Regions from separate parts of the Streptomyces sp. NPDC085932 genome, predicted to be linked through region 1. Evidence: riboswitches for the same ligand, from Rfam matches in the RefSeq annotation. Region 1 holds a riboswitch; each other region holds the start of a gene.

Region 1 (3,520 bases):
AGCACCGCCACGAACGCCGGGACCCCGATCAGCGAGGTCACCACACCCACCGGCACCTCGCGCGGATCGAGCACGGTCCGGGCCAGAGTGTCGACCCACACCAGGAAGACCGCACCGGCCAGTGCCGTGACCGGCAGCAGCCGGACGTGCCCGGGCCCGGCCAGCGCCCGCGCGGCGTGCGGCAGGACCAGCCCGACGAAGCCGATGGCGCCGGCCGAGCTGACCAGCGCCGCCGTGAGCAGGGCCGTGACGCAGAGCAGTACCAGGCGGGTGCGGGCCACGGACACCCCGAGCGCGGCCGCCGCGTCCTGCCCGAAGGCGAAGGCGTCGAGGGTCCGGGCGTACGCGAGGCACACCACCAGCGCCAGGGCCAGCACGGCCAGGCACAGCCACACGTCGGTCCAGCCGGTGCCGCCGAGCGAGCCGAGGAGCCAGAACAGCACGCCCCGGGTCGTCTCGGCGTCGGCGGAGGTCATCACCACGAAGGACGTGAGCGCCGAGAACAACTGCATGGCCGCGACCCCGGCGAGGACCACCCGGTCGGTGGTGCCGCCCAGGGTGTGGCTGAGCAGCAGCACCAGCGCGAAGGAGACCAGGGCCCCGAGGAAGGCCCCCGCGGAGACGGAGACGGCACCGCCGCCCGCGCCGAGCACGACCACGAGGACCGCGCCGGTGGAGGCGCCCGAGGAGACCCCGAGCACGAACGGATCGGCGAGCGGATTGCGCAGCAGCGACTGCATCACCACGCCGCACACGGCGAGTCCGGCCCCGCACACGGCGGCGAGCAGGGTGCGCGGCAGCCGCAGCTGCCAGACGATGCCGTCCCGGATCGGTGTCAGGCCCGAGCTGCCGAGGCCGAGATGGGCCGCCACGACCGACCACACGTCACCGACCCGGATGTCGGCGGGCCCGATCGTGAGGGTCACGGCGAGGGAGGCGACGAGCGCGAGGACCCCCGCGGCGCCCAGGGCGAGCCCGGCCCCGCGCCGGCGCCGGGCCCCGGCGTCCGGCAGGCCCGGGGCGGTCACTTCACCAGCCCGAACCGGCGCAGACCGGCGGCGACTCGTTCCACGCCCTCGACCGTGCGGATGGTCGGGTTCATGGCCTGCCCGCTGAGCAGCACGTACCGCTTGTGCCGGACCGCGGTCATGTTCCTCGTGACCGGGTCGGACTCCAGGAAGGCGATCTTCCGGGCGGCCGACTCGGCGGTCTGCGACTTGCGGGTCAGGTCGCCGATGACGAGGACGTCGGGGTCGCGGTCGGCGACCGTCTCCCAGTTGATCTGCGGCCACTCCTCGTGGGTGTCGTCGAAGACGTTCTTCGCACCGAGGGAGCGGGTGATGATGCCGGGCGCCCCACAACAGCCCGCCATGTAGGGCGACTCGGAGTTGGCGAACCAGTACAGGAGGGTCACGTCGGAGGCGTCGACACCCGCGGTGGCCTTCTCCATCCGCTGCCGGAGGGAGGCCACGAGCTCGTCGCCGCGTTCCTTCACGCCGAAGACGGCCGCGAGGTCCCGCACCTCGCCGTAGACGGTGTCCATGCCGAGTGCCTTGTCGCGGGCGCCGTCGCCGCCGCCCGAGTTGTCCTTGCCGGCGCAGTCGGACGGGGAGACGTAGGTGGGGACGCCGAGCTTCTCGAACTGCTCGCGGGTGGCGACGCCGCCCCGGCCGAGGGTGGAGACGAAGGAGGCGGTGACGAAGTCGGGGTCCGCGTCCAGGACCCGCTCGAAGGAGGGGTTGTCGTCGGCGATGCGCGGCACGCGCGCGTTGGCTTTCTCCAGCCCTTTCATCACGGGGTCGGTCCAGGTGGCCGTGCCCGCGAGGCGGTCGGCGAGACCGAGGGAGAGCAGGATCTCGGTGGTGCCCTGGTTGAGGGAGACGGCGTGCCGCGGCGGGGCGTCGACCCGCACCTCGTGACCGCAGTTGCGCAGGGAGACGGAGGCGGCCTTCGCGGAGGCGGGCTTCGTGTCGCCGCAGCCGGTCAGGAGCAGGGAGCCGGCCGCGAGCAGGACGGCGGCACGGGCGGGTGGGGCGAGGGGCACGGGGAACCAGTCCTCAGTCGTCGAGGGCCCGATCGCGGAGCCCGGTCGTACGGTGCTCCCCCGCCGCGCACCGGCCGCGGGGGCCGCCAGCAGGTCTTCGGACTCGGGTTCACCCGGAACGGAGCGCCTTCCCGGACGTCCGTGCAGGAGTCCAGTGGCCGAGGCCCCGCCCGTCCCCCTCACCGCTGCGCGTCAGTTCCGGATTCGCACCGGATTCCCTGACCCACGTACATGGGTTCGACTGGCCTCGGCAAGCTATCACGGCGCCTGCGCGGGAATCACCGCGCGTCCCGCGTCGTTGCCGGGACAGCACTTCGTTCACGACGTTCCGAGGAGGCCGCCGGTGTACGGCGACGAGGCAACGGTCCGCAGGATCCTCAACGAGCTCGGCGACACCTGGGCCGTGGTGGGCCTGTCGTCGAACCGGCAGCGCGCGGCGTACGGCGTCGCGGCCGTGCTCCAGCGCTTCGGCAAGCGCGTCGTGCCGGTGCACCCGAAGGCCGAGACGGTGCACGGCGAGCAGGGGTACGCGAGCCTGGCGGACATCCCCTTCGAGGTGGACGTCGTGGACGTGTTCGTGAACAGCGAGCTGGCCGGGGCGGTCGCGGACGAGGCGGTCGCCAAGGGCGCCAAGGGCGTCTGGTTCCAGCTGGACGTCGTCGACGAGGCGGCGTACGAGCGCACCCGCGCCGCCGGCCTGGAGATGGTGATGGACCGCTGCCCGGCGATCGAGATCCCGCGGCTCGGCCGGGACGGCGCTCAGGGTTCCTGAGGCGCTTGCCGGACGGGCGTCCCGAACGTGCCCGTCCGCGGGGCCCGGCCTCCATAATGAGCGGCATGACCGAGCTCCCGCCGCCCGCCGGCCCAGGCGCCCCACCCCGCTTCCCGGTCGTGATCGTGGGCGCCGGCCCCGCGGGGCTGACCATCGGCAACATCCTGCGGGCCGCCTCGGTGGACTGCCTGGTCCTGGAGACCGAGACCCGGGAGTTCGTCGAACAGCGGCCCCGGGCCGGGGTCATCGAGGAATGGGCCGTGCGCGGCCTGGAGAAGCGTGGTCTCGCCCGTAACCTGCTGGACCGGGCGGAGCTGCACAGCGCGTGCGAGTTCCGCTTCGACGGGGAGCGCTACCGCTTCCCCTACGGGGAGCTGACGGGCAGCCATCACTTCGTCTACCCGCAGCCGTTGCTGGTGACGGACCTGGTCCGGGAGTACGCCGACGTGCGCGGCGGCGCGATCCGCTTCGGCGTCCGGGACGTACGGCTCCACGACCTCGACTCCGACCGGCCCTCGGTGTCGTACGTCTGCCCGGACACGGGCGAACGGCGGGTGGTGCGGACGGAGTTCGTCGCCGGGTGCGACGGGGCGCGCGGGGTGACCCGGGCGTCGCTGCCCCCGGACCGGGTCCGGATCGCCCGGCACGACTACGGCATCGGCTGGCTGGCGCTGCTCGCCGAGGCGCCGCCGTCCACGGACTGC
Region 2 (3,520 bases), on a different contig from region 1:
GTCAGTCCGTCCCGGCCCCGCTCACCGCCCCGCACCCAGGGCAGTGGATCATGGGTCAGGCCGCGCCACAGGCGGGACAGCACGGCCGCCCGGGCGCCGGGCAGTTCGGCCTCGTACCGCGGCAGCAGCCCGGGCCGCACGACGGACAGCTCGTCGGCGACCTCGGTCTCGGCGCAGGGGGGACGGTGCACGGGCGGACTCCTCGGGTACGAATAGGGCGTCACAGCGGAATGGCGACGACCGACATACTGATCATCTCCGCCCGGAACGCTGGAAGGACCGTAGGGACGAGTGGAACGCGTGGACCTCATGCCCCCGCCCGCCGACGACGACTCGGCCCACGGTGACGACCCGGCCATCGGCGATCTCGCCGACGCGTACGCCGCCGTGCCCCTGCTCAACTGCCTGCTGCGCGAGGTCGCCCGGCCGGTGCGCGAGGAGGACGGACACCGCGTCCACCACCTGCCCGGCACGGACCGGCTGCTGCGCGTGCGCGGCAGCCGGCGGCCGGCCGAGCCCGAGATCGAGGAGGCGGGCACCTGGCGGCGCCTCGGCCACGCCGAGCTGGTCGGCCTGGTCGCCGCGGAACTGCGCCGGCACACCGGTCTGGACCACCCCGCTCTGCCCGCCGAGATGACCGACAGCCGGGACGTGGTGGCCGCGCTGCTCGCCGCCCGCGCCGGGACCACCCCGCCCGAGGACCTCTACCGGCGGTCCGAGCAGTGCCTGCTCACCGGTCACACCCACCACCCCGCGCCCAAGGCCCGCGGCGGCGGTCCCGCGGCGGACTGGCTGCCGTACGCGCCCGAGGCGTATGCCCGCTTCCCGCTGGTGCTGCTCGGGCTGCGCGCGGACACCGTCGTGGAGGAGGGTGACACCTCCGCCCTCGACGCCCTCGGCACGGCCCCGCCCGGCTACCGGCTGCTGCCCGCCCACCCCTGGCAGCTCGACCTGGCCGCCCGGGAGCTGGCCCCCGCCTTCGCGGACGGCAGGCTCCTCCGGCTCGGCACCACGGCCTTCCACACCTGGCCGACCGCCGCGATCCGCACCCTCTACGCCCCCGAGCGGGACCTGTTCCTGAAGTTCAGCCTGGACGTGCGCATCACCAACGACATCCGCCGGCTGTGGCGTCACGACCTGCTCGCCCTGCGCCGGACCGACACCGCCACGAGCGCGGCCTTCGCGGCGTACGACGGCCCGCCCGGCTGGCTCGGCGACCGCGGGTACCGCACCGCCGGTTTCGCCTTCGAGGCCCTGGCCGTCCTGGTCCGCGACGGCTTCGCCGGCCGCCTCGTGCCCGGGGCGACGCCGCTGCTCGCGGCCGGTCTCGTCGAGGGCTTCGACGGCAACCCGCTCGACCGGGTCACCGACCCGGAGCCCTGGTGGGAGGCCTATCTGGCGCACGCCGTGCCCCCGGTCCTGGCGGCCTTCGCCGGGCACGGCGTCGTCGTCGAGGCCCATCTGCAGAACACGCTGGTCGCCGTGGACGCCGACGGTGTGCCCGTGCAGGTGCTGTACCGGGACGCCGAGGGCGTGAAGCTGCTGCCGGACGTGGAGCGCGCGGCCGGCTGGGAACGGCTGGTGTACTGCCTGGTCGTCAACCACCTCACCGAGATCGCGGGCGCCCTCGCCGAACGCCGGCCCGGCTTCGATCCCTGGCCCGCCGTCCGCCGCGAACTCGCCCGGCACGACCTGCCGGAGATCCCCGCCCTGCTCGCCTCCCCGGCGCTCCCGGCCAAGACGAACCTGCTGCTGCGCTGGACGGGAGCCGACGGCGCCGACGCACGCTACCTGCCGCTGCCGAACCCGCTCAGGCGGTCCTGACCCCGGCACGGCCCCGTGGAATGATGACCGGCGACAAAGGCGACGGCGGACGAGGAAGCCGGTGTGAATCCGGCGCGGTCCCGCCACTGTGATCGGCGAGCCGGTCCCGAGAGGCCACTGCCCGCGAGCGGGTGGGAAGGCCGGGACCGGCGGCGACCCGAGAGCCAGGAGACTCACGCGGTGGCCTCCTCCACGGACCACCGGGGCGGATCTCCCCGGAGAGAGGGCAGGTGCGGCATGCCCGCGACGCCGGCCGGCGAACCCCTGGACGACCCCCGCGGCGATGCCCCGCCGTGCCGGGTCGTCGTCTGCCGTGACTGCTGCTGCGGCAGCCCCAAGGTGAGAGGCATCGACCACGCGGCCCAGACCGCGCGTCTGCGCGCGGCGGCCCCGGTGCGGATCTCCGACTGCCTCGACGTCTGCGACCAGGCCAACGTCGTCGTCGTGCAGCCCTCCGCCGCGGGCCGGGCCGCCGGCGCCCGGCCCGTCTGGCTCGGCCTCGTCAACGACCCGGCCGCCACCGAGGACGTCGTCGCGTGGGTCCGCGCCGGCGGCCCCGGCGTGGCCCCGCTGCCCGACATCCTCGGACTGTACGTCTTCAGCCCCCGGGCGCGACGGGACGGGGACCGCCCCTGACACCGGTCTAGGCCGCTCTCCGGCCGCGGACCAGCAGCCACAGGAAGTACGGCGTGCCGATCACGGCCGTCATCAGGCCGGCGCCCAGTTGGGCCGGGGCGATCACGGTCCGGCCCAGCAGGTCGGCCGTGCCGACGAGCGCGGCGCCGAGCAGGACGGCGACCGGCACCACCCGCACGTGCCGACGGCCCACCAGGGCCCGGGCCGCGTGCGGCGCGACGAGGCCGACGAAGCCGATGGTGCCGGCCGAGGCCACGGCGGTCCCCGCCAGCAGCACGCCCACCACCAGGAAACCGAGCCGGGCCCGGGGCAGCCCGAGCCCGAGCAGGCGCGGGGTGTCCCCGTCCAGCGAGACGAGGTCCAGCTCGGTGCGCCGGGCGACCGCGACGGCCACCCCCAGGGCCAGCACGAGCGCGACGGGCACGACGTCCGCCGTGGTCCGCCCGTACGTCGAACCGGACAGCCAGGTCAGCGCCTTCGTGGCGTTGAACGGGTCGGTCAGCACGATGAGCAGGCTGATCAGGGCCGTCGACCCGGCGGCCATGCCGATGCCGACGAGGACCAGCCGGCTCTGCCGGTAGCCGCCCCGGGCGGCGAGCCCGAAGACCACCGCGGAGGCGAGCGCCGCACCCGCGAACGCGGCGGCGGCGATCCCCCAGGAACCGGCGGCGGGCACGGTGGTCACCAGCAGCACGGCACCGAGGGCGGCACCGCCCGAGACGCCCAGCACCCCGGGCTCCGCGAGCGGATTGCGCGTCACGGCCTGCACCAGCGTGCCGGCCAGGGCGAGCGCGGCGCCCGCGCACAGCGCCGCGAGCACCCGCGGCACCCGGGTGTCCAGGACGAACGAGACGGCCTGACCGGCGCGTCCCTGCGCCCAGTTGGCGACGTCGCCGAGCAGGAGCTTGCTGTCGCCCAGCAGGGCACCGGCGAGGGCGACCCCGACGACCACCGCGGTCAGGGCGGTCACCGTGACCAGGAACGCCGTCCGGCCGGGGATGCGCAGCCGGTCCGGGGCCTCCACTCCGGCCGTGTCCTTCAGTCGCAGCGCCGTCGCCAC
Region 3 (3,520 bases), on a different contig from region 1:
GCTGGTCGGCATCCAGGCCGTGCTGGACGTGATGGGCGTCGGCGGCGGCGAGAACACCAACTGGTTCATCAAGGACCTGCCGCTGCTGATCGCGTTCGGCGTGCTGGCGGCCTACACGTACTCGTCGGGTCTGCGGGCGCCCGCGCTCATCGCGTTCGTGAAGGACACGCTGATCTACATCGTCATCGCGGTGGCGATCATCTACATCCCGATCAAGCTGGGCGGCTTCGACGACATCTTCGCCAAGGCGGGCGACGCGTTCAGCCAGACCAACCCGGCGACGGGCGCGCCGCGCGGTGCGCTGACGCCGCCGGAGGCGGGCCAGTGGACCTACGCCACGCTGGCGTTGGGCTCGGCCCTGGCGCTGTTCATGTACCCGCACTCCATCACGGCGACGCTGTCCTCCAAGAGCCGTGAGGTGATCCGCCGCAACACCACGATCCTGCCGCTGTACTCGTTGATGCTGGGCCTGCTCGCCCTGCTCGGCTTCATGGCGATCGCGGCGGGCATCAAGGTGCAGAACGGGCAGCTGGCGATCCCGCAGCTGTTCGAGACGATGTTCCCGGACTGGTTCGCCGGTGTGGCGTTCGCGGCGATCGGCATCGGCGCGCTGGTGCCGGCGGCCATCATGTCCATCGCGGCCGCGAACCTCTTCACGCGCAACATCTACAAGGACTTCATCAAGCCGGACGCCACGCCCGCGCAGGAGACCAAGGTCTCCAAGCTGGTGTCCCTGCTGGTGAAGGTGGGCGCGCTGGCCTTCGTCCTCACCATGGACAAGACGGTCGCCATCAACTTCCAGCTGCTCGGCGGCATCTGGATCCTGCAGACCTTCCCGGCCCTGGTCGGCGGCCTGTTCACGCGCTGGTTCCACCGCTGGGCGCTGCTCGCGGGCTGGGCGGTCGGCATGGTCTACGGCACGGTCGCCGCGTACGGGGTCGCCTCGCCGACGCAGAAGCACTTCGGCGGCTCCTCCAAGGAGATCCCCGGCATCGGCGAGATCGGCTACATCGGCCTCACGGCGTTCGTGCTGAACGTGGTGGTGACGGTGGTCCTGACGTTCGTCCTCAAGGCCCTGAAGGCCCCCGACGGCGTCGACGAGACCAAGCCGGAGGACTACACGGCCGACGCGGGCGACCCGGGGGTGCAGGTCGAACTGCCGCCCGCCACCGCCGGTTCCTCGCACTGACCTCCGGGGCGCCCGGCACCGCGCCCCGCACGACGAACGACCCGCAGCGGGCCGCCGTGAGCACACCTCACGGCGGCCCGCCGTCGTTCGCCCGCCGCCCCTCGTCCGGCGCCGGTCCCACGGCCGGTGAAGATCACTCTGCACACCTGCCGGCTGACCCTCCGAAACCAGCGCGACACAACATCTGGGGGTGGCATTCGAACCCGGCACAAGATGTATGCTCATGCTCGCTGTCGCCGCAGGGGAATCCGGTGCGAATCCGGAACTGTCCCGCAACGGTGTACCCATGCCCTTTGATGCGGTATGGGCGTCAGTCCGAGGACCTGCCGACAGCGCACCCGGCCACCCGGCCGGTGTGCCTGACGTCCGGGCCTCGTGGAATGGGCCGGTGGACGCGGCGCCGCGTGCGCTCGTGTGCTGCCCCCTGCCCTCGGCGAGGCCCCGTGCCGAGCGAGGGAGAGCCCCACGTGACCATCGCGCCAGCCGATCCGGTCTCAGCCGCCGAAGAAGCCGCGGAAGAAGCGCACGACGCTCCCGGTGCCGCGTTGTTGCGGACCCTGACCGGGCTGACCGCCGACCTCCCCGACGCCGACCCCGGCCGGGTCGCCGCCGCCGCGCTGCGCGGCCGGTCCGCGCGGGCGGACGAGACGGAGTTGCGCGAGCTGGCGACCGAGGCGGCCGCCGGCCTCATCTCCGAGGACCCCGCCTACTCCCGCCTGGCCGCCCGGCTGCTGACCATCGGCATCCGCGCGGAGGCCGCCTCCCAGGGCGTCGCGTCGTTCACGGAGTCGGTCGCCGTGGGACACCGCGAAGGGCTCATCGCCGACCGGACCGCCGACTTCGTCCAGCGGCACGCCGCCCGGCTGGACGCCCTCATCGACACCGCCGCCGACGACCGCTTCGGCTACTTCGGCCTGCGCACGCTGCACAGCCGCTACCTGCTGCGGCACCCGATCACCCGCAAGGTGATCGAGACGCCCCAGCACTTCCTGCTGCGCGTGGCGAGCGGCCTCGCCGAGGACGACACCGCACGGGCCGTGGACGAAGTCGCCGCCCTCTACCGGCTGATGAGCCGCCTCGACTACCTGCCCTCCTCCCCCACGCTCTTCAACTCCGGCACCCGGCACCCCCAGATGTCGTCCTGCTACCTCCTGGACTCCCCCCAGGACGAGCTGGACTCCATCTACGACCGCTACCACCAGGTGGCCCGGCTGTCGAAGCACGCCGGCGGCATCGGCATCGCCTACTCCCGCATCCGGGCCCGCGGTTCGCTGATCCGCGGCACGAACGGCCACTCCAACGGCATCGTGCCGTTCCTGAAGACCCTCGACGCCTCCGTCGCCGCCGTGAACCAGGGCGGCCGCCGCAAGGGCGCCGCAGCGGTCTACCTGGAGACCTGGCACTCCGACATCGAGGAGTTCCTGGAACTGCGCGACAATACCGGCGAGGACGCCCGCCGCACGCACAACCTCAACCTCGCGCACTGGATCCCCGACGAGTTCATGCGCCGCGTGAACGCCGACGCGCAGTGGTCGCTGTTCTCCCCCGCGGACGTGCCCGAGCTGGTCGACCTGTGGGGCGAGGAGTTCGACACCGCCTACCGGGCGGCCGAGGCGAAGGGCCTGGCGCGAAAGACGCTGCCCGCGCGCGAGCTGTACGGCCGCATGATGCGCACCCTGGCGCAGACCGGCAACGGCTGGATGACCTTCAAGGACGCCGCCAACCGCACCGCCAACCAGACCGCCGAGCCGGGCCACGTCGTGCACTCCTCCAACCTCTGCACGGAGATCCTGGAGGTCACCAGCGACGGCGAGACGGCGGTCTGCAACCTCGGCTCGGTCAACCTCGGCGCGTTCGTGACCGGCGGGGACATCGACTGGGAGCGCCTGGACGAAACCGTCCGCACGGCCGTGACGTTCCTCGACCGGGTCGTCGACATCAACTTCTACCCGACCGAGCAGGCGGGCCGCTCCAACGCCCGCTGGCGCCCGGTCGGCCTCGGCGCGATGGGCCTTCAGGACGTCTTCTTCCAGCTGCGCCTGCCCTTCGACTCGCCCGAGGCGAAGGCCCTGTCCACCCGCATCGCCGAACGCATCATGCTCGCCGCCTACGAGGCCTCCGCCGACCTCGCCGAGCGCAGCGGGCCGCTGCCGGCCTGGGAGAAGACCCGCACGGCCCGGGGCGTGCTGCACCCCGACCACTACGATGTGGAGCTGACCTGGCCCGAGCGCTGGGCGGCCCTGCGCGAGCGGATCGCCACGACCGGCCTGCGCAACTCCCTGCTGCTCGCCATCGCGCCCACCGCCACCATCGCCTCGATCGCGGGCGTGT
Region 4 (3,520 bases), on a different contig from region 1:
GGTAACCGCACTCGCGTTCGATTTCACGAACGGTTTCCACGACACCGCGAACGCGATGGCCACGACCATTTCCACGGGCGCCATGCGGCCGAAGGCCGCGGTCGCCATGTCCGCGGTCCTGAACCTGGTCGGCGCCTTCCTGTCCGTCGAAGTCGCCAACACGATCTCCAAGGGCCTGGTCGACGAGGCCGGCATCCGTCCCGAAGTCATCTTCGCCGCCCTGGTGGGCGCGATCCTGTGGAACCTGCTGACGTGGCTGGTCGGACTGCCGTCCAGCTCCTCGCACGCCCTCATGGGCGGTCTGATCGGCGCCACGATCGCCTCGGCGGGCGTCGGCGCGGTGCACGGCGACGTGCTGGTGACCAAGGTGCTCATCCCGGCGATCGCCGCCCCGCTGGTGGCGGGCCTCGCGGCGATGCTGGCCACGCGGCTGACGTTCTCCCTGGGCCGCAAGGCCGACGGCAAGGCGTCCGAGAAGGGCTACCGGGCCGGCCAGATCGCCTCGGCGGGCCTGGTCTCCCTGGCGCACGGCACCAACGACGCGCAGAAGACCATGGGCGTCATCACCCTGGCCCTGGTCGCCGGCGGCGCCGTGGCGCCCGACTCGGACCCGCCCCTGTGGGTCATCCTGTCCGCGGGCGTCGCGATCGCGCTCGGCACCTACCTGGGCGGCTGGCGCATCATCCGCACGATGGGCAAGGGCCTGACCGACCTCCGGCCGCAGCAGGGCTTCGCCGCCCAGACCAGCGCGGCCACGGTCATCCTGGCCTCCTCGCACCTCGGTTTCTCCCTCTCCACGACCCACTCCGTGTCCGGTGCGGTGATGGGCGCGGGCCTCGGCCGCAAGGGCGGTGTGGTCCGCTGGTCGACGGCGACCCGGATGTTCGTCGCCTGGGGCCTGACCCTGCCGGCCGCCGCCCTGGTGGGCGCGCTCGCCGAGTACGTCACCGGCTTCGGTGACTGGGGCACCGCCGTGGTGGCCGCCTTCCTCGTCGCCTCCTCGGCGGCCATCTGGAAGATCTCCCGGCGTGAGGTCGTCGACCACACCAACGTCAACGACACCGCCGCCGACGAGGAGCCGGCCGGCGTGGTGACCACGGCGATGGCCGCGGTGACGCCGCCGCCGGCGGGCACCACCGCCGACGTGCCGCCCATCCCGGCCCAGGCGACCGCCGAGCGGACGCCCTCCACGACCACCACGGTCTGACCCCGCCCACCGGTTAACAAGGAAGAAGCAGAGATGAAGATCGACTGGGCGGCCCTCGGCTCCGTCTTCGGCGTCAGCCTCGTGGTCACCGTGGCCCTCGTCGGCCTGTTCACCCTCGGCATCACCGGCCTGTCGCGCCGCGAGCGGGCGGTGGCGCAGGGCGGCTCCGCCAGCCTCGCGGTGACGGGGGCGTACGCGTGCTTCGCCGCGTGCGCGGCGGCCGTCGGCTACGGCATCTACCTGATCGTGGCCTGACGCCCCGATCGCACAGCGTGTCCGCCGGGCGGCACGGGACCTCGGTCCCGTGCCGCCCGGTCGTCGTGTGCGCGTGGGCGTGGTGTGGGGTTCTCCACACTCTCCCCGCGCAGGTCAAGGGCAAGTTGACGGCGGTTCGCGCCCGTGGTGGACTTCCGGGGCCAGTACGGCGGCAGGAGAGGAAGCCGGTGTGAGTCCGGCGCGGTCCCGCCACTGTCACCGGGGTAGCCATCCCCCGGGAGCCAGGAACTCTCACCGCCGGTCACGTCGAACCAGGGCGCGGACACCCTGAGTGAGGACACGTATCGCCATGCGCGGCTGCCGATCGAGGTTCAGCACCCCACCCCTGCCTGCCCTGTTGGGCGGCTGAGCCCATGGGTGCCGGTCGCGTCTTCGCGTACGGTGCCGCCGCCGGCCTGATCGGTGACCTGCTGCTCGGCGACCCCCGCCGGGGGCATCCGGTCGCCGCGTTCGGGCGGGCCGCGGGTGCCGTGGAACGGGTGCTGTGGCGGGACCACCGCGGGTGGGGCGCCCTGCACACCGCGGTGTGCGTGGGAGGAGCCGTCGCGCTCGGGGCCGTCGCCGAGCGTGCCGCACGGAACTCCGCCGCCGCCTCCGTCGCGCTCACCGCCGCCGCCACCTGGGCCGTCGTCGGGGGCACTTCACTCGCCCGGGAGGCGGAGACCGTCGGGCGTGCCCTGGAGGCGGGGGACGTGGGGGCGGCCCGGGCGCGGCTGCCGCACCTGTGCGGACGGGATCCGCAGGCCCTCGACGCCGACGGGATCGCCCGGGCCGTGGTCGAGTCCGTCGCCGAGAACACCTCCGACGCGGTGGTCGGGGCGCTGGTGTGGGGGGCCGTCGGCGGGGTGCCGGGGCTGCTCGGGTTCCGGGCCGTCAACACCCTGGACGCCATGGTCGGGCACAAGTCGGCCCGATACCGGCGCTACGGATGGGCTTCGGCGCGTCTCGACGACCTCGCGGGATGGCCGGGCGCGCGGCTGACCGCCGTGCTGGCGGTGCTGGCCGGGCCGGATCCGCGCGGGGCCGTGCGCGCCTGGCGGGCCGACGCGGCGCAGCATCCGAGCCCCAACGCCGGGCCCGTGGAGGCCTCGTTCGCCGGGGCGCTCGGCGTGCGGCTGGGCGGGACGCTGTCGTACGGCGGGCGGGTGGAGCACCGGCCCGTGCTGAACACCGGCGGGCGGGCCGTCGCCCGGCGCGATGTCGAACGGGCCGTGCGGCTCTCGCGGCGCGTCACCTGGCTGGCGCTCGGAGTGTGCGCCGGCGCGCGGTTGCTGAAGAGGGGGAAGTGACTATGAGCGGTGGGCTTCTCGTCGCCGGGACCACCTCCGACGCGGGCAAGAGCGTCGTGACGGCCGGGATCTGCCGGTGGCTGGTGCGGCAGGGCATCAAGGTCGCGCCGTTCAAGGCGCAGAACATGTCCCTGAATTCGTTCGTGACGCGGGAGGGCGCCGAGATCGGGCGGGCGCAGGCCATGCAGGCCCAGGCCTGCCGCGTCGAGCCGACCGCGCTGATGAACCCCGTGCTGCTCAAGCCCGGGGGCGAGCAGAGCAGTCAGGTCGTGCTGCTGGGCAAGCCGGTGGGTGAGCTGAGCGCGCGCGGCTATCACGGCGGGCGGCAGCAGAAGCTGCTCGGCACGGTGCTGGACTGTCTGGAGCAGTTGCGGGGCACGTATGACGCGGTGATCTGTGAGGGGGCCGGTTCTCCCGCCGAGATCAACCTGCGGCGGACGGACATCGTCAACATGGGCATCGCCCGGGGTGCCGGGCTTCCCGTGCTCGTCGTCGGCGACATCGACCGGGGCGGTGTCTTCGCCTCGTTCTTCGGCACGGTGGCACTGCTGTCCCGTGAGGACCAGAGGTGCGTCGCCGGGTTCCTGGTCAACAAGTTCCGCGGGGACGTCTCCCTGCTGGAGCCAGGCCTGGACATGCTGCACGGGCTGACGGGCCGGAAGACGTACGGCGTGCTGCCGTTCCGGCACGGGCTGGGGATCGACGAGGAGGACGGGCTGCGGGTCTCCCTGCGGGGAGCCGTGCGGGA

The links. Region 1 has a riboswitch for cobalamin ahead of ACIGAQ_RS24395 (ABC transporter substrate-binding protein). Riboswitches for the same ligand answer to the same signal wherever they lie in the genome.
Region 2: it holds a riboswitch for cobalamin, as region 1 does, so the genes downstream of both, ACIGAQ_RS02100 ((2Fe-2S) ferredoxin domain-containing protein) here and ACIGAQ_RS24395 (ABC transporter substrate-binding protein) in region 1, are expected to answer to the same signal.
Region 3: it holds a riboswitch for cobalamin, as region 1 does, so the genes downstream of both, ACIGAQ_RS16335 (ribonucleoside-diphosphate reductase subunit alpha) here and ACIGAQ_RS24395 (ABC transporter substrate-binding protein) in region 1, are expected to answer to the same signal.
Region 4: it holds a riboswitch for cobalamin, as region 1 does, so the genes downstream of both, ACIGAQ_RS15715 (cobalamin biosynthesis protein) here and ACIGAQ_RS24395 (ABC transporter substrate-binding protein) in region 1, are expected to answer to the same signal.

Annotation. Positions count from the first base shown of each region.
Region 1 covers NZ_JBITSJ010000005.1:75,303-78,822, reverse strand. Annotated here, with positions in the region: gene ACIGAQ_RS24400 (FecCD family ABC transporter permease) at 1-1,028, opposite strand, end outside; gene ACIGAQ_RS24395 (ABC transporter substrate-binding protein) at 1,025-2,044, opposite strand; cobalamin riboswitch at 2,115-2,305, opposite strand; gene ACIGAQ_RS24390 (CoA-binding protein) at 2,388-2,816, shown strand; gene ACIGAQ_RS24385 (4-hydroxybenzoate 3-monooxygenase) at 2,882-3,520, shown strand, end outside.
Region 2 covers NZ_JBITSJ010000001.1:503,102-506,621, forward strand. Annotated here, with positions in the region: gene ACIGAQ_RS02090 (IucA/IucC family protein) at 1-191, opposite strand, end outside; gene ACIGAQ_RS02095 (IucA/IucC family protein) at 292-1,824, shown strand; cobalamin riboswitch at 1,874-1,999, shown strand; gene ACIGAQ_RS02100 ((2Fe-2S) ferredoxin domain-containing protein) at 2,062-2,460, shown strand; gene ACIGAQ_RS02105 (iron ABC transporter permease) at 2,468-3,520, opposite strand, start outside.
Region 3 covers NZ_JBITSJ010000003.1:62,590-66,109, forward strand. Annotated here, with positions in the region: gene mctP (monocarboxylate uptake permease MctP) at 1-1,189, shown strand, start outside; cobalamin riboswitch at 1,400-1,535, shown strand; gene ACIGAQ_RS16335 (ribonucleoside-diphosphate reductase subunit alpha) at 1,657-3,520, shown strand, end outside.
Region 4 covers NZ_JBITSJ010000002.1:1,458,065-1,461,584, reverse strand. Annotated here, with positions in the region: gene ACIGAQ_RS15725 (anion permease) at 1-1,207, shown strand, start outside; gene ACIGAQ_RS15720 (hypothetical protein) at 1,241-1,462, shown strand; cobalamin riboswitch at 1,578-1,737, shown strand; gene ACIGAQ_RS15715 (cobalamin biosynthesis protein) at 1,837-2,772, shown strand; gene ACIGAQ_RS15710 (cobyric acid synthase) at 2,775-3,520, shown strand, end outside.